DNA from 4 places in the Desulfallas thermosapovorans DSM 6562 genome. Region 3 is predicted to be linked to each of the others. Evidence: riboswitches for the same ligand, from Rfam matches in the RefSeq annotation. Region 3 holds a riboswitch; each other region holds the start of a gene.
The links. Region 3 has a riboswitch for cobalamin ahead of LX24_RS08370 (4Fe-4S dicluster domain-containing protein). Riboswitches for the same ligand answer to the same signal wherever they lie in the genome.

Region 1 (5,465 bases), on a different contig from region 3:
ATAAAGTGTCTGAACAGTCTGAAAAAAGAGTTATTGATATTATGATCCCGGTGCGTAATTATAAAGTAGTATCGCACAACTGCACCGTTGCAGATGCCATTAAAGTATTGCACAGGGGTTTTTACCAACGCAATGCAGGAGGGCAGGGACACAGGTCGGTAATTGTCAGCGATGATTACGGCAACCCGCAGGGTATGGTTACTTTCCGGTCTGTGCTGCAAGCCCTTGAGCCCTTTTTTGCCAGGGCCGATCGTCTTTCCGTGCCCACCTTTTGGGAGGGATTGTTTACGGAAAGGTGTAAACACGAGGCCCAAAAAAGCATAAAAGATATTATGCATCCCATTAATGTTATCGCCCTGGACGCCAACGATACCTTAATTAAGGCAGTGCACGCGATGATTAAACATAAATTGGGCACGCTGCCGGTAAAGAAAAACAACCGCCTGGTTGGTATGGTCAGGGTGAACGAATTGTTTGCCGAAGTATATGATCTGGTGGCCGGTGCCCGGAGCATGGAAGTTAGTAATGGCTACAAAATAGATATTTAAACACCTGTACCAATAGTTAAATAAACGATATGACAAAGCCCGCAAGGGCTTTTTGTCGTGTTAAAAAAAACGGCATAATTAATAAAATATTTCACAAATGTAATTGATTTTTATCTAACTGCAAAATATAATAATATAAATATTACTTATGTACGAGGGGAGAGGGTGGGCAGTGGCTGTGGTTATTAATATGGGTGACTTGCGGGCCGGTGTGCCGGCTAATGAGGAGAATGAACGGAAAAATTTGGCCGAGCGCTGGCTGGAAGAACCTTTCCTGCGGGCGGAACTTGCCAGGGTGGAAATGTGCCGTGCCGACCACCCGAGTCAGGTAAGTGAAGGAGTTATTAATTATTTATTTGCCGGCGCCATGTGCTTATTGGGATGTAGCGCGTTCTGGTTTGTGAAATATGTTATGTAATTAAGTGTGAACTATGGTGCAAGCATAAACGTTTAGCAGGCGATCCCCGGCTGAACGTTTTTGTTTTTGGCTCCCCTGCCGGCATGTGGTATGATATAAAAAATGCCAATTGGCAGTGGGAGGCGTTATCAATTGTCCGGTATCATGCATACGGTTGCCGAGCTTATGGCGGTGTCCGCCAGAACTGCACCCAAATGCTTGGGGCAGGATTATTTGGACATTCAAGTGTTGTCGGGTGACGACCTTCAAAGACTGGCCGATGAAATGGATAAATTCGGCCGGGAAACCGGTAAAGTTAATTTTGACCGTGACGCGGAAAACATCCGGCATTCGGAAGCCGTATTATTCGTGTCGTTACGCGAAAATGTCCCCCTGGGTCTTGATTGTGGTGCCTGTGGACATGAGCAATGTGCTCAATTGGAGAGCCGCCAGGGGCCGGATTTTTTAGGACCGCTATGCGCCTGGCGGGTGATGGACTTGGGGATTGCCCTTGGTTCGGCGGCTAAAACTGCGGGTATCCTGAATGTCGATAACCGGGTTATGTACCGGCCGGCTGTGGTGGCTAAAAAAATGGGTTTGGTCAAGGGGGCCATTGTTTGTGCCATCCCCATCTCGGCCACCAGCAAAAATATATATTTTGACCGGCCGGTAAAATAGCTGTGGGGGGCGCGGGCTATAACCAGGAAAAAGAGAAAGCTTGAGCACATCCGATACGCCATGGAATTGCCCGAGGTGCTACATCATTCCGGTTTTGCCGATCTTCTACTGGTGCATAATGCGCTGCCTGAGCTGGATTGGGACAAGCTGGACACTTCATGCAGTTTCATGGGTAAAAAACTGAAGGCACCACTGATGATTAACGCCATTACCGGGGGGCATTCCGGTGTACTGGGAATTAACCGGGAGTTAGCCAGGGCGGCTGCTTTTACGGGAATTGCCATGGCGGTGGGGTCCCAGCGGGCAGCGCTGGATGATCCGGCGGTGCGGGATACTTTTTCCGTGGCCAGGGAGTTTAATCCCGAAGGCCTGCTGCTGGCCAATCTGAGCGCCCTTTGCACCCTGGAACAGGCGCTGGAAGCCGTGGAAATGATTAATGCCGATGGTATCCAGCTTTATCTTAATGTGAACCAGGAGCTGGCTATGCCCGAGGGGGAAATGAATTTTAGCGGTGTTCTGGAAAATATCAGGAACCTGGCGGCGAATTTACCCGTACCGGTACTGGTTAAAGAAGTCGGTTGCGGCATGGCCCGGGAGACGGTAGCTGCTTTGGCTGATGCCGGAGTGCGCTACATAGATGTCAGCGGTTGGGGCGGTACCAATTTTGCAGCCATTGAGGGAAGGCGTGGCGGCAAGGGGGGTATTGCCCTGGAGCGTTGGGGTATACCCACGGCCATTAGTTTACTAGAGGCCCTTAATGCCGGTAAAACAATATCCGTGGTGGCCTCGGGGGGAGTGCGCACAGCGGAGGACGCTGCCAAGGCTCTGACCGCCGGGGCTTCCCTGGTGGCGCTGGCCGGGCCTTTTTTACGGGTCTTAAAGAAAAGGGGACCCGAGGGGCTGGTTCATTATATCGGTGAATTAATCTCCGGCCTCAAGCGGGTGATGATGCTTACCGGGGCTTCGCACATGGCGGCTCTGGCCAGACGCCCTCTGGTGATTACCGGGTTAACCGCAGCATGGCTTAAGCGGCGTGGTATTGATATTGATTGTTATGCCAGGCGTTGATTTTTTTTGCGGGCAAGCAGGAATTGCCAAGGTGGTGTGGAATAACTATATGGGTTATGATTGACCCTATAATAGGGCCCAGGTGAATTAGGATATATTTCATACAATTGAATACCACAGCAGGTGCCCTTTGGGAAAAGGGAGAATAGGGAACCGGGTGCAATTCCCGGGCGGTCCCGCCACTGTAACCGGGTAGCCCGCGCCATTTATAGCCACTGGTGATGTATCGCCGGGAAGGCGGCGCTTTAGGTGTCGATCCGGAAGCCAGGAGACCTGCCTGCTGTGCGGTAGACTCTTATTAATGAAAGGGTATATCGGTGGATGATGGTAAAGTTCACGGCCTTGTATGGCTGTGAACTTTTTTATCTCTACCGGGCATAGTAAAAATTTATTTACAGGAGGTTTTTTTATGCTGCTGACTGAAACCGTCAACAAGATTGGGATGCTGGATGATGTGGCCATGGCCCAAGCAAAGGAGCGGATGGATAGCTTAATCAAGCCCCCGGGCAGCCTGGGTCAATTGGAGCAGATAGCCCTGAAACTGGCCGGTATATTGGGCCAGCCGCGCCCGCGTATTGGTAAACGGGCTGTTATAGTAATGGCCGGTGATCACGGTGTGACGGATGAAGGGGTAAGCGCAGCGCCCCGGGATGTGACCTGGCAAATGTTGCCCGCTTTTATCAATGGGGTGGCCGGTATCGGAGTGCTGGCCCGGCATGCCGGAGCTTCCATTACGGTGGTGGACGTGGGTGTTGCGGCCGATGTAGATATACCCGGGGTATTAAAGCGCCGGGTCAAGGCGGGCACCGGTAACATTGCCGCCGGGCCGGCCATGACCCGGGATGAGGCTGTGGCGGCGCTGGAAGTGGGTATTGAAGTGGCCCGGGCCGAAATAGAACGGGGTGCCACACTGCTGGCTCTGGGTGATATGGGTATAGGCAATACTACACCCAGCAGTGCCATTTTAGCTGTGCTGGGTGGGTATTCCGTCAATGATGTAACCGGCCGGGGAACCATGATCAATGACGAGGTGCTGGATAAGAAGCGCCGGGCTATAACCCGGGCCTTGGAAATAAATCGTCCTGATCCGGCTGACGGCGTGGATGTTCTGGCCAAAGTGGGTGGCTTGGAAATAGCCGGCCTGGCCGGAGTAGTGCTGGGTTGTGCAGCTAATCGAGTGCCGGTAGTGGTTGACGGGTTTATTACCGGGGCGGCTGCTCTAATTGCCGCTGCCATAAAGCCCGAGTCCAAAAATTATATGCTGGCTTCTCACTTGTCCGGTGAGCCCGGTCACGGGTTAATGCTTGAACTCTTAGGGCTGACCCCCTTGCTACACATGGGGATGCGTTTGGGAGAAGGAACCGGAGCAGCCCTGGCTATGCATATTATTGACGCTGCCTGCCGGGTATTGGATGAAATGGTTACTTTCCAGGAAGCCGGCGTTATGGATATGGACGAAGAAAAGCTGCTCCAGGAGCATAGGTAGTATTTAGAACTCCCTGGGTTTGCAGATAATCTCCTTTACCTTGGTATCAAAGAAGTGGTTGGAATGGGCGGGCGCAATGACCGCAGCGGTATCGGCGCCTTTGCCCGTTCCGCCGATGGCAATGATTTCTTCCCCATATGGAATTAGCCCGGCATCCAGTGCCATGCCACTAATCTCCACACATACTTTAACCCCCTGGCCCAGCATGCGCAGGGTTTGGGCCATAATTTCGGAGGGGTAAACACCACCGAATTTATTGCGGATGGCCCGGTCCACTCCGGCCAACAGGTGGGTGGTAAATAATACCTGGATGCCCTTTTGATTGAGCTCGGCCAGAACTTCGTCACTCATGCGCCTGCTGCCCGGGTTGTCAAAGCCCACATGGTAGCTGACACATACCACCCGGCGGCCGCAATCAATTAATTTGCGGGCGGTATCCCCGCTGCTGGACGCTACGACGAGGTAATTGATATTTCTTTGGTTAGCCCTTTCCAGTGCGGCCTTTATGGTCGCATCGGTATTTTCGGGGCCTTTTTTTTCCCAGTACATAAAAAACCTCCCGGTATGTTTTTAACCCCCATTTTAGCCCAGTGCTTACAATTTGACAAGCACTGGGCTAAAAAAATAACGCCCCCTAGAAGGAGCGTTGGAAGAGGAGTATCATTTAAAAACTTGGGAGTATCTTGTCACTGCTATTATATATGTAAAAACAGGGTTTTATCTGTCAAACAAGTGACAAAGGCAGGTATTTTATCCGACAGATGACCGGTATTTACATAGAAAACTATTTGATTATTATGTTGTTAGCCTGTGCAGTAACTGGCAGGACGGGGCTGGTGAACTAAATTAAAAAATGTGTTATGATGAATAAAAAATAAAAGGCCTGACGGCCTTTTTGGTGGACGAGAGGGGATTCGAACCCCCGACCCCTGCGTTGCGAACGCAATGCTCTCCCGCTGAGCTACACGCCCCTGTACAATTTAATGAACAGAAACTATAATAGCATAAAATTCACTGATAATCAAGGGCTAAGTGTGGATTAAACAATATAAGCCAGTCAGATTGCTGCACTGGTTTGATACCGGTATACTAATTCAGAAAGATGACGGATGACCGCCACAGCTTCCCTATAACCGGGTGTTTCTTTGCTGGTAACCACTAGTATATAGGGCTGTTTAGGATGGGCAACGTAGGCGACATCATTATACGTTTCAGATGGAGGCCAGGTACCTATTTTATTGGCCACCTTTATATCCGGAGGCAGAGGCGCGGGGATGCGGTCTTTGAG
Region 2 (5,465 bases), on a different contig from region 3:
TAAGACAAAGACAGGTTTCGGAATGGTTTGGCACCATTCCGAAACCTGTCAAAATTAGAAGTAAACGTGCGAAAAACTCAAGCCTATTCTTCCACGGAAATCAAATACATTTCTATGTGAGGCATTCTTTGCAAGATCGATGTATAGCTGCTTCCCGTATACTTCATCTTTCCACATCTTTATGGGTCACTGCACGGACTTTTACGGCCGGGTTTCCACCGGTTCAGAAAGTCTTTTTTGGGGTGATATTTATACAATGCAGGTGATTGGGAACGCTGCTATTGAAATAGGAAAAAATTAAGGCTTTAATTTAATGATATGACCAGCAGCACAGCAATTGTTAAGATTAGGGTTAAAGAAAAACTATAATCAGTACAAAAATAGGCCTAAGTCCACCGTACGAGTTAAATATGCTATAATTATTAAAGTATGTTTGCTGTAAGTACGGAGGGACACAAATGGAATTCAAACCAATCAAAACTAAAAAAATATACGAGGAAATTATCGATCAGGTTAAGGCCATGATTAACAGTGGCGCTCTGCAACCCGGCGACAGGCTGATGTCCGAAAGGGACTTGGCCGAAAAATTTCAGGTGGGCCGCTCCGCTGTTCGGGAAGCTTTCCGGGTGATGGAAGCTATGGGCATAATTAAAATCAAACCGGGTGAAGGAACTTATATCAGTGAACAACATGTTGAGATATTGCTGAATTCTTTCTCACCGGTGCTACCCGCAGACCGTGAGAACGTTCGGGAATTCATGGAACTGCGTAGAATTCTGGAAGTGGAAGCCGCAGGTTTAGCTGCGCAGCGTCGCAGTCCTGAACAATTAGAGACCATTAATATGTCTTTGCAAAGGTTAAAGAACGATGTGGAACAGGGTAATTTGGGCGGTGAGGCAGACTTGCAGTTTCATTTTACCATTGCCGAGGCTTCTCATAATTCATTTCTGCTGAAACTGATGAATACCGTCGGTGATGTTATGAGCCGTGTTTTATCCGCAACATTGCACGTACTGTATCAAAATCCCGATAACCCGCCGAGAATCATTAAAGAACATCAAGCTATATACGATGCCATTAAAAACAAGGATCCCGAAGGAGCCCGTAGGGCAATGTTTGAGCACTTGTCCAAGGCCGAAGAGTACCTGTTTAACAACATTTGAGTGTTACATTGTCATGCATAAATCAGTAGCAAGCAGGTAAAGATTTTGCATTCAAGGTAATTTTGATGCTTTGTTATGGTCATACCATAATACCAGTAGGAGAATAGGGGAATTATAATGCATTATAATAAAATTACTGGTGATTTTATCGTCGGAACCGAGAGGTTCCTGTTTTTTTTAGGGCTTTGAATTTGTATTGTTCCAATTCGCGCGGTTGCCGGCAGGAAATAATATGAATGTGCAGGAAATATACTATGATTGTATATTGCACCCGAGAAATTGGAGCCAGAGCCTTTCGGGAACTTGTCTACCAGCTCGATGTATCCCTGGTATCCTGACATTTAAGTGTTATGAAAGAGAGGTTTTTAAAATGTCAAAATGTTATATTGAAAGCCATACCCATGCCGGTATGATACCCCATGCAGGTTTTGGGATCATGGCGGAAAAAGGAATTGGCAAAATGGTGAGTTGCGCTATTGTTTTGGCAGCCCGGCATGCTGAAAGCTATTTTGACCATTTCAGAATGATTGACGGGTTTTACAGACAGTTGGCCGCTTCCTTTGGCATAGAACTTTTTTCGGCGGTGGGTGTACACCCGGCCGGCATTCCGGAAGATTGGCCCAGGGTGATTGACAGTTTGCCGGAGTTTATCAATCGTGATACCGTGGTAGCCATCGGAGAAGTAGGGATAAACCAAATTTCGACTTTGGAAAAGGATGTACTGCGGGCTCAGCTGGAGGTGGCCAAAAACTGTAATGTTCCGGTTATTATACATACTCCCAAGGAAAACCGGCCTGCTGTGGTGGATGAGATGTTAAATATAGCCGGGCGAGTAGGTATTAACCCTGCGCTAATGGTTATTGACCACGCCCATCTTGATATCATCGGACAAATTAATGATTTTGGTGCCTTGCCGGGGTTGACCATGCGGGAACAAAATCTGACCGCTCCGGTACTGGTGGAACATCTTGACCTGTTCGCTCGAGGAATGATGAACAGCGATTATAGTAATATCATGCCCAATGACCCGGCGGGGTTTGTAAACGCGGTGGAGTACATGCGTTCCCGTCAGGTTGATGAAAATTTGATTAGTGCACTGGCAGGAGGAAATGCCGCTCAATTGTACGGAATATAGCGCCCCAAAACGGTTATATCAATTTTTGTTAAAGGAGGGAGACCCGGTGGAAGAGACCGGTTGTTTTAACAAATTTTTAATTGTACGGGGTTCTATTACCGGGCAGGGCATGAGAAACGATATAAAGCGGGTATTAATTTTTATAATTGCAGCTGCCATACTTATGGTAGGCTGCTCACCCGGCAAAGATTATGTAGAAAACCCTGTTGTGCTTACTGAACAAGATATCAAGAATGCCGTTACCGAACTGATCAATGGTATTAACAGTGGCAATATGGAAATCGTCCAAAGGTATGTGGGCGCTGCAACTCCCGTTGCTGAAAAGCTGGTTGACCAATTGAGGGGTAATATCAAACTGCACAATGTGCGGGATATAACTGTTCAGGGTACCACTGCCCGGGCTACTGTTACTTTGGAGGTTGTCCCATTAAATATTACAAGGGATGTGACGCTGAGCTTCGATGCCACGGATGTGTTGCTATTAAACAATCCGTTGGGGTTGTTGTCCATATTGCTGCAATAGTCATCGGTTAAAAGCATGTGAAACAGTTGTCAGGGTGTATCAATGCCGCTACAGTATGGACAATATGGCATAAATGTGTTATTATTGCAAATATATATAATCTAATAACAAAGTTTACCGCTCGGGTGCCCCTGGCATGCTTAAACATAGTTTACCAGGGGATAACAGGGAACCAGGTGAAAGTCCTGGACGGTCCGGCCACTGTAAATGGCGAGCCACCTTTTGATTACCACCGGTTTAACCGGGAAGGATAAAAGGCGTGCAATGAACCATAAGTCAGGAGACCTACCCGGGTTGCACACATAAATGACCTCCCACGGAGAGGATTGGTGTGGTTATACTTTGCAGCCGTAATAATCGGTATTTTTACGGTAGTGTGAAGATAAGCCTTAGCTGACGTGGGAGCTAAGGCTTTAGTTATTGTTATACATGTAAACAGGTGCTGTGGCTCGAGAAGCGCACAGCTTAAATTCGGTTACATCTTCCGCTGTGTAGGCATGGTAACCCAAAGTTACTTGGGGCCGCATAACCAAATCAGCAAACCGGGCCTGTTCAAACGCACCGCTGATAGTTTTATTAGGGGGTGGTTGAACTGTGGTTTGCCTGCGGTCGCCGTGATTTTTAAACCCCCTGCTAATACCAGGGGGTTTTGTACTGGGAGTGGTTTTATTTGATTCTAGTTTTACAGGGTACAGGCGATGGAAAATTAATAACCCAAACACTTGTAGGGCAAGGGTACCGGGTGGGGGCCCTGGCCGCTACGGATTATGGCAGGGAACTGGCTGTAGAATACGGGGCTATCTTGGTAGATAAAAATTTGAACACCGGTACAGGTACCTGGCTGGAAGAACTGGGGGTGCAGGCCGTAGTTGACGCCAGGCACCCATTCGATGGAAAAGGGGAAGATGAGCTGGCCCGGCAGTGCCGGGCAAACAATATAATGTACCTGCGCATAGGCCGGGAGGAGACAGATATATGCCATGAACTGCTGCACCCGGTATCCTCCATGCCCGAGGCTGCCCAAAAAGCTGCCGGTTTAGGAAAAACAATTTTTTTGACCACGGGCAGCCACGATCTGGAACACTTCGTAGCACTGCAAAAAACACAAGGCATTCGATTAGTGGTAAGAGTATTGCCCGAGCACAAGGTGGTTAAAAAATGCCAGGACATGGGCATTCATACCAGGGACATTGTGGCCATGCAGGGGCCCTTTTCCAAACAAATCAACAAAGCACTGTTTAAAATGTACCGGGCTGCAGTGGTGGTCACCAAAGACAGCGGCCGGGCCGGGGGTACCGACACAAAAATTGATGCTGCCCTTGCTTTGAAAATTCCCGTTGTGATTGTCAAAAGGCCAAGTGCCACTACGCAGAGGGAGTACCGGTGGGATGAAGCTGTACAGGTCATTAACCAACAGCTACCATTACAACCCCGGTAAAAATTTACACAGCTTTATTACACGTTTAATGCGTTGTAGTTTTGTTTTATTACAATGAAAGAAGGTGCATTTATTGAAAGGTTTATTATCAATAACAACGGTATTTGAGGCAATAAGACCCAAATTTATTTGCTTGGCATTTGTTTATTTCATGCTGCTGGTGCTGGTGATACCGGAAAATGCTTACGCCATGCACATTATGGAGGGCTACCTGCCTTCGACATGGTGCGCGGCATGGTATTTATTAACCTTGCCATTTTTTATCATGGGACTGATTTCAATTAACAAAACAGTTGGTTTAAACCCTAAAATGAAAATGCTCATTGCCTTTGCCGGGGCCTTTGCCTTTGCCTTGTCAGCCCTAAAATTACCATCGGTGACGGGTAGTTGCTCCCATCCCACGGGTGTGGGATTGGGTGCTATATTGTTCGGCCCGGCTGCCATGGCGGTACTGGGGAGTATTGTACTGTTGTTCCAGGCGCTGCTTTTGGCCCATGGCGGCATTACCACCTTGGGTGCCAACGCCTTCTCCATGGCCGTGGTGGGTCCCTTTGTGGCTTATGGAGTTTTCAGATTGTGCCGGCGACTGGGCACACCCGTGTGGCTGGCTGTCTTTGCAGGTGCAGCCCTGGGTGATTTGCTCACGTACATTACCACATCAATTCAATTAGCCCTGGCCATACCGGATGCTGTCGGGGGAGTTGCGGCCTCCTTTACTAAATTTTCCGCGATTTTTGCCGTTACCCAAATTCCCCTGGCCATCAGTGAAGGATTACTTACTGTACTGGTCTTTAATTTACTGTATAATTACAATCAGAACGAGCTTATTGAGCTGGCCGTAATTCCTGATCACCTACAGGGGGAGGTGCGGTAATCGTGAAAAATAATATGCTGCGCAATAATCTACTACTGCTTGTTTTGTTGGCAGTCTTCATAGTACTACCGCTTATCATGGCCAACGGAGCGGCATTCGAAGGAGCTGACGGGCAGGCGGAAGAAGCTATTATGCAAATCAATCCCCACTATGAACCCTGGTTTTCCTCTATTTGGGAGCCACCCAGCGGGGAAATTGAAAGCCTGTTATTTGCTTTGCAAGGGGCGCTGGGGGCGGGCTTTATATGTTATTACCTGGGGTATATGAAGGGCAGTAAAAAATCCGAAAGGGATTAAATATCCGGTATGTTATTAATTGATCATTTTGCATAC
Region 3 (5,465 bases):
CACCGTATGTTCTGATTATTTCACCGGTCCGGGCATCAACGGCCAGGTTCTGTATATCGGCGTATACCAGCCTGACATTCCCGGTGTTCTCATTTGAATCGCTCTGGTAGCTGTTATATACCAGGGCAAATGGCTGGGCCTTCAAAAATGCTTGCAGTGCTTGATCCGGTGATATGATGTCCCTGGTGCCGGGGAAAGAACTTACAGCTCGTTGTGTCTTGTGGTATTCAGTTACTTCACCTGTATAACGGTCCACGATGATATGCACCATATCATCCATTAAAGGTACCCCGTTTACCAGCCTTACCCAACTGAAACTATAAGCGGGTTCTTTTCCATGAAAAGCGGGGATATTTCTTAGTAACATGTTTTCGGTGTTTTCCGGGCTGGCCTTGGATAGGAATGCGGTCGCTGCGGCCAGGGCCTTATCCCGTGTTATACCTTCTCCGGTGGCACCACGGCTCTCGGCCTGGCGATTGCGATAATCAACCATATCACCGGTGCTGGTATCAATCCCGACACTAATTTCACCGGATATGCGTGAACTATTATTCTGTTCCACCGAATAGTACCAGTATTCCATACTGTAGCCCGGGCCGCTGCTGTGCCCGCTGCCGGAACGCCTGACCGCACCCTCAATGCCTAACTTTTTAAAAAAGGATTCCGCTATTTGCGGCAGTTTGTCCGGGGCAATGGTTCCCTGTTTCGGCTGCCGGTCCGGTTTAGTTTTGGAGGCGGGCACGGGGGTGAGTTGTTGGGTAAACAAGCGGGCTTCCTCGATTGAAATTTCCTTGCCCTCATAATCCAGCGGGTTGCCGCTGGCCGCATCAAAGGCGTTGTAAGCGCTGTTTAATCTGTATATCAATCTGGCGCCTGGGGTTGGAGAACCTGGGTTTATAATATAACAGGGGTATAACCCCAGTTTGTTCACTACCTGGCTGGTAAAAGTATCCCGGTCCATGACAGGGTGTTGCGGTATATCGACATTGTCCATCCACTGGCAATAAAAATGTACCACCTGTTCCGATATGGCGTTAACTCCAACACTTAATGTATTGGCGTCAAACTGTTTCCCGTCAACTAGCTGGTGCCAGCTGAAATAATAAATCAGATTAATGCTGCCGTCATAATAAGCTGCCGGATCTATTTCCTGCTCTGCTATTTTACCGGTTTTATCAGGATGGTGTTTTTTGATAAAATCATCCGCGATTTTTTTAGCCTCGTCCCGGCTGAGCACCCGGGTATCGCCGGGGTACTTGTCGGGAATGTAGTGAAAATTAACCAGTTGTCCCGTTTCGGCGCTAAAACTGATGGATAGCCTGTATGGTAACGGTTCGCTCCGGCTATAAGTAACTGTCCATGTGTGTCCGCCAAAGTGCTGGTCACTGCTGAAGTCTACATGCAGTAAATTTTCCTTGCCCCTGATTATTTCCGGGAACAATTGAACCGCATGGCTAATGGCCTCCTCCCGGGTACTGATTTTACGGTTTTCTTCCTGGGCCGGTGCTGTTGTGCTAAAACAAAGCAGTAGTATAAACGAAACGAAAAGAATTAGTGGCTTGCGCAAGTTGAACCCTCCTTAGAAATAAATGCGGTATTGGTTAATACTTTATGCAACACCCCCTGTACAAAAAAAGTCACCCCGGTGCCTGGTGAGGTGACTGTGCTGTTATCTATCCGTATTGTTATTTTCTTCATATATTAACGTATCCCTGCCAAAGGATAAATTTTGTAAGCTATCCCATAAAAAAGAGCGCACGGTGCTAACAAAACGTTGTCTTAAGTGAACATCATCAAATAGCCGTTTTCTCAGGCCGAAGGTGATTTCCAACTGGATACCTTTACCCCTGCGACCGCGGTTGCAGATATTGGCTTGCCGCCGGCCCCTGTACTGGGCAGTGGTTTCTTTAATGGTGAAACCCGCCTCCCGAAGTGCTTTTTTTACCCCATTACCCAGTTCCTCATCGAGGCCGCCCACCATGATGAACTCCTCGGTACCATTGCGCAGTCCGTGCACGGTTAAAACTATCTCCGCCCGGGCTGCGGCCGCCAGAGCCCGGGGCTCGTCGAAGTTGTGGCTGGTGATATGTAGTTCCTTGCTGCTGGCGGCTTTAACACCTTCAAAAACGTAAAGGGCAAAATCATCCCCGGCAATCCACCCGGCAATGTCCGCGGTATAAGGTTCGATTATGCCACCGTGGGGTGCCATAATCAGGACAGGGTACTTGCCGCTTCTTAACTTGATGCGATAGTCCACGTTTTCTTGTTTATCCGCCTGTAATTCTTGAAAACTTCCATAGCGATCCGGCACATGAATCACCCCTTTTATTTCACTGCTGTAAGTGCAAGATTATATTAACCGGTACATTATACCATCTATATTTGATGCCGGAAAAAAATATTGCAAAATTGAAGGGATTTGGAACTTTAAGTTAAATAAATATAATAAAAGAATAATACTCAGGTTTTTGGGTGTCCCTTTTAAAGGGAAGAATAGGGAATTCAGGTGCAAGTCCTGAGCGGTCCCGCCACTGTAACCGGGGAAAACCTTGAATTAGACCACTCCTTTGTTAAAAGGGGGAAGGCTCAAGTAGTTTAATGATCCGGAAGCCAGGAGACCTGCCCATAAACTATAACACCTACCGCGTAAATACGGTAGCAAGAGATCGGATGATGGAAAAGTCCGGCCCATATGGGGCCGGGCTTTTTTAAATATGTGCAACTAAAGAGTTAGAAAAAATAAGGGAGGTAGTGGCTGTGTTAAACGCATTGCAAAATCGCATAATCATCCATCCGGAAAATTGCCGGGGATGCAGGCGTTGTGAGATGGCCTGTGCTTGGACGGATCAGGGGCTTGTTAATCCACGCTTAGCCGGTATACGTATCTGGAAGCTGGAGGATGAAGGCAAGGATTACCCGGTGTTCAACCAGTTGTGCCTGGACAGCTTCTGCGGAAAGGAACTGCCGGAAGAAAGGGGTTCGGGCGTACCGGCGTGTGTAGGCAGCTGCTTATTTAACGCTTTGGAAATGGCGGGAGGGAATGGCAATGAGTAAACAGTGGCATGGCTGGGCAGGAAAGGTGTTATGGGTGGATCTGAGCTCGAAATCCTACCAAACAACAGAACTACCGGCTGAGCTGGCGTATGGTTACCTGGGGCAATCCGGTGTTAACGCTCGGTTACTCTATGATCTGGCCCCGCAAGGGATGGACCCCTTTGACCCGAAGGCACCCCTCATTTTCGGTGTGGGACCGCTGTCTGGCACGTTGGCTCCCTGCTCCGGTCGTTTTACAGTTACCGCCAAGTCACCCCTTACCGGCATATTCGGGGATTCCAACTGCGGCGGTCACTGGGGTCCGGAACTAAAGCAAGCTGGTTATGACCATATTATTATTACAGGTCAAGCGGAGCACCCGGTGTATTTATGGCTGGACAATGACCGGGTAACCATTCGCGATGCCCGGCACCTCTGGGGCAAAGACACCTGGTCAACTGACGAGGCTATCAAAAAGGAGCTGGGTGATAACACTATACAAATAGCCTGTATTGGTCCGGCCGGGGAAAACCGGGTGCGTTTTGCCGCTATTATATGCAATCTGGCCCGGGCAGCAGCCCGCACCGGTCCCGGGGCGGTGATGGGCAGTAAAAATTTAAAGGCCATTGCTGTCAGGGGAAACATGGGCACTAGCGTGGCCAAACCGGCACAATTTCGCGAGGCCGTCGCACGTGCGGTGGAAGCTATCCGAAACGATCCCCTGTATGAAGTGGCTTCAACATTCGGTACCACAGCTATCACCGGATTGGCCCAAATGCTGGGTTTTCTACCAACCCGGAATTTCCAGCAATCCACCTTTGAAGAAGGGGAAAACTTGCGGGGTGAGGTGCTGCTGGAAAACTATATAACCAAGCGTAAAGGATGCTTCAACTGCCCGGTGAGCTGCAGCAGGTTTTACAAGGTAAGTAGTGGAGATTATGCCGGTACTCTGGGTGAGGGACCGGAATATGAAACCATATCGGCTTTTGGTTCCAAGTGCGGTAATGGTAATATGGAAAGCATATTATTTGCCAACACGCTGTGCAACAAACTGGGTCTGGACACCATATCCACAGGAAACGCTGTGGCCTGGGCCATGGAGGGATACCAGCGAGGTATAATCAAGGACAGTGATACCGGCCTGAACCAACCCTTGCACTGGGGCAGCCATAAACTGATTATAGAACTGATAAATAAGATAGCTCATCGCGAAGGTTTTGGCGGCTTGCTGGCAGAAGGGGCCTTGCGTGCCGCCAAAAAGATGGGTGGAGTGGAACTGGTGGTGCATAGCAAAGGTATGGATTACCCGGCGGTGGATGTGCGCGGCACCAAAGGTATGGCTTTATCTTTTGCGGTTTCGCCCCGGGGCGGTGACCACCTTAAGGGTTTACCCATGTATGAAGTCGGTCCCGAAATATATGCTAAAGATATTAAGGAACTGCTGGGTATTAATGTTACCCCTAATTATTGGATGAAATATGAAACCAAACCGCAATTAATGTATTGGCATGAAAATTGGCACTGTGTAGTGGATTCCCTGGGCCTTTGCAAACTTGAAGGCATTGCTATGAAACCGCTTCTGCCGGTGCATTTTCGGGATTTACTGGCCTTTGCCACCGGTTGGGATGTGGATGTCCTTGAACTGGAGTTGATTGGAGAACGAATATGGAATCTGGAGCGCTTGTTCAACATACGTGAGGGACTGCGCAGGCATGACGATATGCCGCCCGCTCGGATGTTTGAACCCATAGGAAGTGGACCCGCCGAAGGAGAGTCGCTGGACTTTGCTCGTTATAACCAAATGCTGGACGAATATTACTCTTTGCGTGGTTGGGATAAAGCAGGAGTCCCTACCGGTAAAAAGCTGCGGGAGCTGGGATTACATTATGAGGGTAAAAATTAGATACTATACCGTTATTTGCGCAGCGGCCGGTTTCTGTAGGGAAGAACACATAAACCTAAATGAAAGCCTTGACTTATACACTTTGCTGCAAATTATTTCTTCTAAGTATGGTGGCCAAATGGAGAAGGCAGTAGCTTCCTTATTAAATGGTGAAAACAAAATTCTTTGGATATTTGTTAATGGTTACAGGATAAAACCGGACCAATTTAACGTAATTTTGCAGGAAGGTGATGTGGTAGTGCTGACAACGCCGCTACTCGTGGGTGGCTAATCAGTTAAGGCCAAGGTGGCCATGTGTAAATTTAAGGAAGTTTCCATTTCCCTATTATCTCCTTCGTTTACCCAGTTTTACCGGGTAATAAAGGATACTATAACTTGATGTCCTATGATATATAGACATTAATAAATTTTTTAAGGTTTCATCATTCGTATTAGCTATTGCCGAAATTAATACAGTATCGCAGTCTTCAGTAAATCTTAAGATTTCAATAAGTGAAAAGTTATAAAATGATTTTTGCTTCGCAGTATA
Region 4 (5,465 bases), on a different contig from region 3:
GCGGGCAATACCCCGGCCGATATATACCACCGGATGGGGTAAGCGGGGCGGGTCTCCAACCAACAAATCAATTATAAAACCGACCAGGGCAAATAAAACAAATATATTCATCTTTATATTTCCATTAAGCGGTAAATTAGCCCCATATCCAGGCTATTACGCACCAGTTCAGCCAACCGGTCATAACCCGCTTGTTTTTTTTGTTCGGTACTTATTATGGCTGCTTGCCCCTCAGTATCCAGACCCTTTTTCTTTTTCAGTATATTAACCAGGTGCCGCCTGAATAAATCATTATCAAATATACCGTGTATATATGTGCCCCATACAGACCCTTCGGCATTTTGCGCCCCGTCCGGCACATCCACCTGTTGACCGGAACGTGTTTCGATTATAAAAGCGGGCCTGGCTTGGGCACCCAATTCGGTTCGGCCCATATGAATCTCGTAACCTGTTAGGTGCCCGCCGAAACCGCCCAGGTAATCACCATCACCGGCCACCGTAGCTTGTACTTGGCTGGTCACCTTTTCCCTGGCAAAGGTTGTTTGCATATCCAGCAGCCCCAGCCCGGGAATATGTTCAATGGATGATTCGGTTTTAAAAGGGTCCTTAAGCTCACGGCCCAGCATTTGAAAGCCGCCGCAAATACCGACCACCGGCACTCCCCGGCGGGCCAATCGCACCACTTCACCCGCCAACCCGGTTTGTTTGAGATAAAGAAGATCCTCAATGGTATTTTTACTACCAGGTATAATAACCAAATCCGGCTGACCCAGCGTATCATCACAGCCCACATAGCGCAAATACACGCCGGGTTCACTTTCCAGGGGATCGAAATCAGTAAAGTTGGAGATCCGGGGCAAGCGCAACACGGCAATATCCACTTTGTCACCATCATTAACGGCCAGGTAATTCTTTCTCTCCATAACCACCGAATCTTCGTCCTGTATGTATAAATCATCAAAATAGGGCACTACGCCGCATACCGGCACCCCTGTTTTTTGTTCTAGGAATTTAATAGCGGGTTGAAATAAATTCACATCACCGCGAAATTTATTTATAATGATACCCTTAACCCTCTCCCTGTCCCCGGGGGGAAGCAATTCCAAAGTACCCACTACTGCCGCCAGGGCGCCGCCCCGGTCGATATCAGCCACCAGTAATACCGGTGCCCCGGCTTGACGGGCAACCTTCATATTTACAATATCAGTGGCCTGCAAGTTAACCTCCGCCGGGCTGCCAGCCCCCTCTATAACCACAATATCAAAATCGTTTTGCAGCCTTTCCAGTGCTACGGTAACCACACTCCATAGTTTGCCTGCCAGCTCTTGATGATAGTCCCAGGCGTTATAATTGTCCAGCGGGCGTCCCAGTACCACCACCTGGGACGAAGCGTTACCCGTAGGTTTTAGCAAAATGGGGTTCATGTCCACGCTGGGCGGCACACCGGCCGCCTCGGCCTGTACCACCTGTGCACGGCCCATTTCCCCGCCGTCAGCGGTGACAAATGAATTTAAAGCCATATTTTGGGATTTAAACGGTGCCACCCGGTAACCATCCTGGTAAAAAATGCGGCACAAAGCAGCCGTTAAAACACTTTTACCGGCGTGGGAAGCCGTTCCCTGAACCATTATTGTTTTGGCTGCCACCATTATACCCCCCTTTGTGCGCCGCCTGAGGCCATTGATTTTAACTCCAGCGGCAGGCCGGCCACTATATAAAATACCCGGTCGGCAAGTTCGGCCAGTAGCTGGTTGACCCGTCCCGCAATATCGCGGTATGACCTGCCCAGTTCATATTCAGGCACCAGACCACAACCCACCTCATTGCTAACCATGATCAAATGTAAATTTTTATCCCGGGCTACATGAACAATCTCCCTGGCCTCGGTGGTAATATGGTTTTCCTTTTCCAGTCCACCTGCACCGGGGCGGGGCATATTTTCATCCAGCAATAAATTAGACATCCAAAGGGTTATACAGTCTATCAACACCACAGTTCCCGGGGGCAGCGTTGACAGCACACCGGTCAGGTTGTGTGTTTCCTCCACCGTGCGCCAGGCTTCCGGCCGGCGCAGGCGATGCTCTTTAACCCGCTGGGCCATTTCATCATCATGTATGCCGGCGGTAGCCAAGTAAACAACATTTTTGCCGGACCTTGCGGCCAATTTTTCAGCAAATCTACTTTTTCCGCTGCGCGTGCCACCAATAACCAGCACTATTTCACTTAACAAAAGAATATCTCCCCCATCTTAAACGTTTTATATAATTTGAACAACTACGCACCTAAACAATTTATTAATTTTAATAAAATAAAACTCCAGCTTTCCAAAACTGGAGTTTAAGCGCCCCATTAAAGAAAGCCATCACCATCTCACGCAGGTTATTGGCAATCACAGGCAGGTTTCCTGGCTAACGGGTCATTGCCGACATACACCTTCCCCCGAAGAGTGGTTGGACCGGATGTACCGGCTATGGCGACTACCCGCTTACAGTGGCGCAAGACCGCTCAGGCTTCAACCTGATTCCCTATTATCCCCCGGGTACTGTGGCGCACCCGCCGGGCACCTGTGAAAAAAGATCATAAATTTAACCTTTTGTTTTACATTTGTGCCAAGCTTTATCCAAATGCAACAACTTGGCCCCATTCATACAAAATTATATCATAACTTAAAAAAAAAGACCCATTGTTAGGGTCGTCTTAAATAAGTATTTTTATTGATCTTTAATTTTCGCTTCCAGTTCCATAATCTGCCTGTTTTTCTTCAATAACCAGCAAGCATACTTGTAATTATTCCGGTGCAACCGGCGGTTTTCCTTCTCCAGCCTGGCCAAAAAGAATGTCTTTTCTTTTTCCACCTTTTCAACCAAGTTCATCAATACCCTGCGGCTAAGACGAAGTTGGTCCACTTTGTCCTCCAACTCCTGTATCCTGCGCTGGAAATACTGTACATCCGGGTATTCTTCCATCGCAACACCACCTTGACCGTCTTCTAATAGTTTTATTATATGACAGGTGGTAATTAAATAGACATATCAGGCCGGTACCCCGGAGCGTAAAAATTCGCCAATACGGCGCACTGCTTCTTCCAATACAGGCTCGTCCCGCACTAAAGCAATACGCAGGTAACCCTCGCCCATCTCCCCAAAGGCAGTGCCCGGGATCAACAAAACACCAGTACTGTTCAATAGTTTTAAAGCAAATTCCCTTGAGGAACAACTACACTCCTTAGGTAGGGGCGCCCAAACAAACATAGAAGCCTTAGGTCTGGGGACCTCCCAGCCCAGTTTAGCCAGGCCGTCCACCAGCACGTCCCGGCGCCGGCGATAACACTCCGCATTTTCCCGAACACAATCCTGGGGGCCCTCCAGGGCTGCTACGCCCGCCTCCTGCACAACGTTAAACACACCATAATCAATATTGGTTTTTATTTTATTCAATGCTTCCAAAATACCCGCATTGCCCACGGCAAATCCAACCCGACACCCGGCCATGTTATATGTTTTGGACAAAGAATAAAATTCAATGCCCACCTCCCGAGCACCGGGTACTTCAAGGAAGCTAACGGGTTTATAACCGTCAAAGGCCAGCTCGCAATAGGCAATATCGTGACAAACCACAATATCATAGGTGCGCGCAAAATCCACCAGTTCAGCAAAAAATTGCCGGTTAGCCGAAGCAGCCACCGGGTTGTTGGGGTAATTTACCCACAATAACTTTGCCCGCCGGGCCACCTCTCGGGGGATGTTTTTCAAATCAGGCAAAAAGTTGTTTTCTGCCAGCAAAGGCATAGGGTAAATTTCACCTTCAGCCAGTACAATACTGGTGGCATATATAGGATAGCCGGGATCGGGAATCAATGCTATATCCCCCGGGTTTATGTAGGCCATGGCTATGTGGGCTAAACCGTCCTGGGATCCCATTAGTACCAGCACCTCGTTATCAGGGTTTAATTCCACCCCAAACCTGTTTTTATACCAATTCGCAACCGCCCTGCACAATTCCGGCCGGCCCACCAGCGGGTAACGATAATTATCCAGTTTGTTCAAAGCCCGGTGCATGGCTTCTATTATGTGTGGCGCGGGTGGCCGGTCCGGGCTGCCCACACCCAGATTAATTACTTCAATACCCCGCTTTTCCACCTGTTTTTTCAGTTCTTCCATTTCATTAAAAATCGCTGAACTTATATTTTGTATTCTACGTGCCACTTCCAATTTAAATTCTCTCCCTTAAGTTAAAATATTACGAAGTATAGTCACCGACCGTTTGCCGCTGCCAGCGCCCGCAACTGTAAAACCGTTGTATAAGGTGCTTTGCCTTCACCCAACCGCCCGTGTCCCGCCATGCCCGTACCATGAAAATCAGATCCGCCGGTAGCCACCAACCCGTAGGTGCGGCAAAGTCCCAAATAGTAATTCTCCATTTCCCGGGGATGCTTGGGGTGGTACACCTCCAGCCCCTGCAGCCCGGCTTCTATTAAGGACACTATCAGATCGTCCGCGCAAGATATGCCTGGATGAGCCAATACGGGTACCCCGCCTAATTTTCTAACCAGCATGACCATTTCCGCCGGGTGATATTTTAACCGGGGTTCATAAGCCGGCTTGCCAACACCGATATAATATTCAAAGGCCTCGGCAATACTGCTGATTTTACCGGTAGCCAGCAGGACCTGGGCAATGTGCGGCCTACCCACCGAACCGTGCCCGGCTGTTTTTAGCACCTCGTCAAAACTTATATCAATCCCCAAATGCTGTAACTTAGTCACAATCTTTTGGGCTCTGCTTAACCGGGCATTGCGAAAAACATCCATGTGTTCTTGGAAGCGGGTGTTTTCAGGCCCTATACAATAAGCAAGGATATGTACTTCCATACCATCATGCTCAGTGCTTAACTCCACTCCTTCAAGTATATCAACACCCAACAGTTCCGCTTCCCGTCTGGCTGGCCAAAAACCATCCATGGTATCATGATCGGTTATAGCCACAGCTCGCAGTTTGGCCTGCGCGGCCATACGAACCACTTCCTCCGGAGTGCTGGCGCCATCGGAAAAGGTAGTATGGATATGTAAATCAGCAAACATTAGTATCACCCTAACATATATATCTCGAACAAAGGTCGTGTGTTATTGTACCATTATTGTAGCATAGACAATGAATATTTCGGGTTTTTATAAAAATTACAAACTCTATTTATTTTATTTTAATACCTCGGCCAGTAATCTTATCCAATTCCCTCCCATTATACCGGCTATCTGTTCATGACTATAACCGTGGTCCAGTAATACCTTGACCAGTTGCGGACGGCAGGTTGCGTCATGTAAACCGGGAGTGACTTTATCCATACCGTCAAAGTCAGAACCTAGCCCAATACAACCGGTACCAAAGCGGGAAGAAATATGATCCACATGTCTGATAAATGTTGCCAAGCCGGGATTGTCCCGATCAACAAATTCGGGAACAAAAGTC

Region 1: it holds a riboswitch for cobalamin, as region 3 does, so the genes downstream of both, cobT (nicotinate-nucleotide--dimethylbenzimidazole phosphoribosyltransferase) here and LX24_RS08370 (4Fe-4S dicluster domain-containing protein) in region 3, are expected to answer to the same signal.
Region 2: it holds a riboswitch for cobalamin, as region 3 does, so the genes downstream of both, cobK (precorrin-6A reductase) here and LX24_RS08370 (4Fe-4S dicluster domain-containing protein) in region 3, are expected to answer to the same signal.
Region 4: it holds a riboswitch for cobalamin, as region 3 does, so the genes downstream of both, cobU (bifunctional adenosylcobinamide kinase/adenosylcobinamide-phosphate guanylyltransferase) here and LX24_RS08370 (4Fe-4S dicluster domain-containing protein) in region 3, are expected to answer to the same signal.

Annotation. Positions count from the first base shown of each region.
Region 1 covers NZ_VNHM01000002.1:147,966-153,430, forward strand. The annotation lists gene LX24_RS02570 (CBS domain-containing protein) at 6-548, shown strand; gene LX24_RS02575 (hypothetical protein) at 721-966, shown strand; gene LX24_RS02580 (ferredoxin domain-containing protein) at 1,099-1,623, shown strand; gene fni (type 2 isopentenyl-diphosphate Delta-isomerase) at 1,642-2,691, shown strand; cobalamin riboswitch at 2,796-2,986, shown strand; gene cobT (nicotinate-nucleotide--dimethylbenzimidazole phosphoribosyltransferase) at 3,101-4,177, shown strand; gene LX24_RS02595 (pyruvate kinase alpha/beta domain-containing protein) at 4,181-4,726, opposite strand; tRNA gene LX24_RS02600 (tRNA-Ala) at 5,074-5,148, opposite strand; gene LX24_RS02605 (serine hydrolase) at 5,235-5,465, opposite strand, start outside.
Region 2 covers NZ_VNHM01000005.1:94,222-99,686, reverse strand. The annotation lists gene LX24_RS05865 (FadR/GntR family transcriptional regulator) at 459-1,163, shown strand; gene LX24_RS05860 (TatD family hydrolase) at 1,534-2,298, shown strand; gene LX24_RS05855 (hypothetical protein) at 2,345-2,821, shown strand; cobalamin riboswitch at 2,928-3,128, shown strand; gene cobK (precorrin-6A reductase) at 3,492-4,259, shown strand; gene LX24_RS05845 (energy-coupling factor ABC transporter permease) at 4,411-5,133, shown strand; gene LX24_RS05840 (energy-coupling factor ABC transporter substrate-binding protein) at 5,148-5,429, shown strand; gene cbiQ (cobalt ECF transporter T component CbiQ) at 5,439-5,465, shown strand, end outside.
Region 3 covers NZ_VNHM01000008.1:63,994-69,458, forward strand. The annotation lists gene LX24_RS08360 (YcdB/YcdC domain-containing protein) at 1-1,567, opposite strand, end outside; gene LX24_RS08365 (poly-gamma-glutamate hydrolase family protein) at 1,670-2,311, opposite strand; cobalamin riboswitch at 2,454-2,641, shown strand; gene LX24_RS08370 (4Fe-4S dicluster domain-containing protein) at 2,758-3,054, shown strand; gene LX24_RS08375 (aldehyde ferredoxin oxidoreductase family protein) at 3,047-4,936, shown strand; gene LX24_RS08380 (MoaD/ThiS family protein) at 4,920-5,207, shown strand.
Region 4 covers NZ_VNHM01000001.1:132,987-138,451, forward strand. The annotation lists gene cbiB (adenosylcobinamide-phosphate synthase CbiB) at 1-111, opposite strand, end outside; gene LX24_RS00640 (cobyric acid synthase) at 114-1,649, opposite strand; gene cobU (bifunctional adenosylcobinamide kinase/adenosylcobinamide-phosphate guanylyltransferase) at 1,649-2,230, opposite strand; cobalamin riboswitch at 2,378-2,583, opposite strand; gene LX24_RS00650 (translation initiation factor 2) at 2,712-2,966, opposite strand; gene LX24_RS00655 (LL-diaminopimelate aminotransferase) at 3,033-4,211, opposite strand; gene LX24_RS00660 (PHP domain-containing protein) at 4,253-5,080, opposite strand; gene LX24_RS00665 (dipeptidase) at 5,195-5,465, opposite strand, start outside.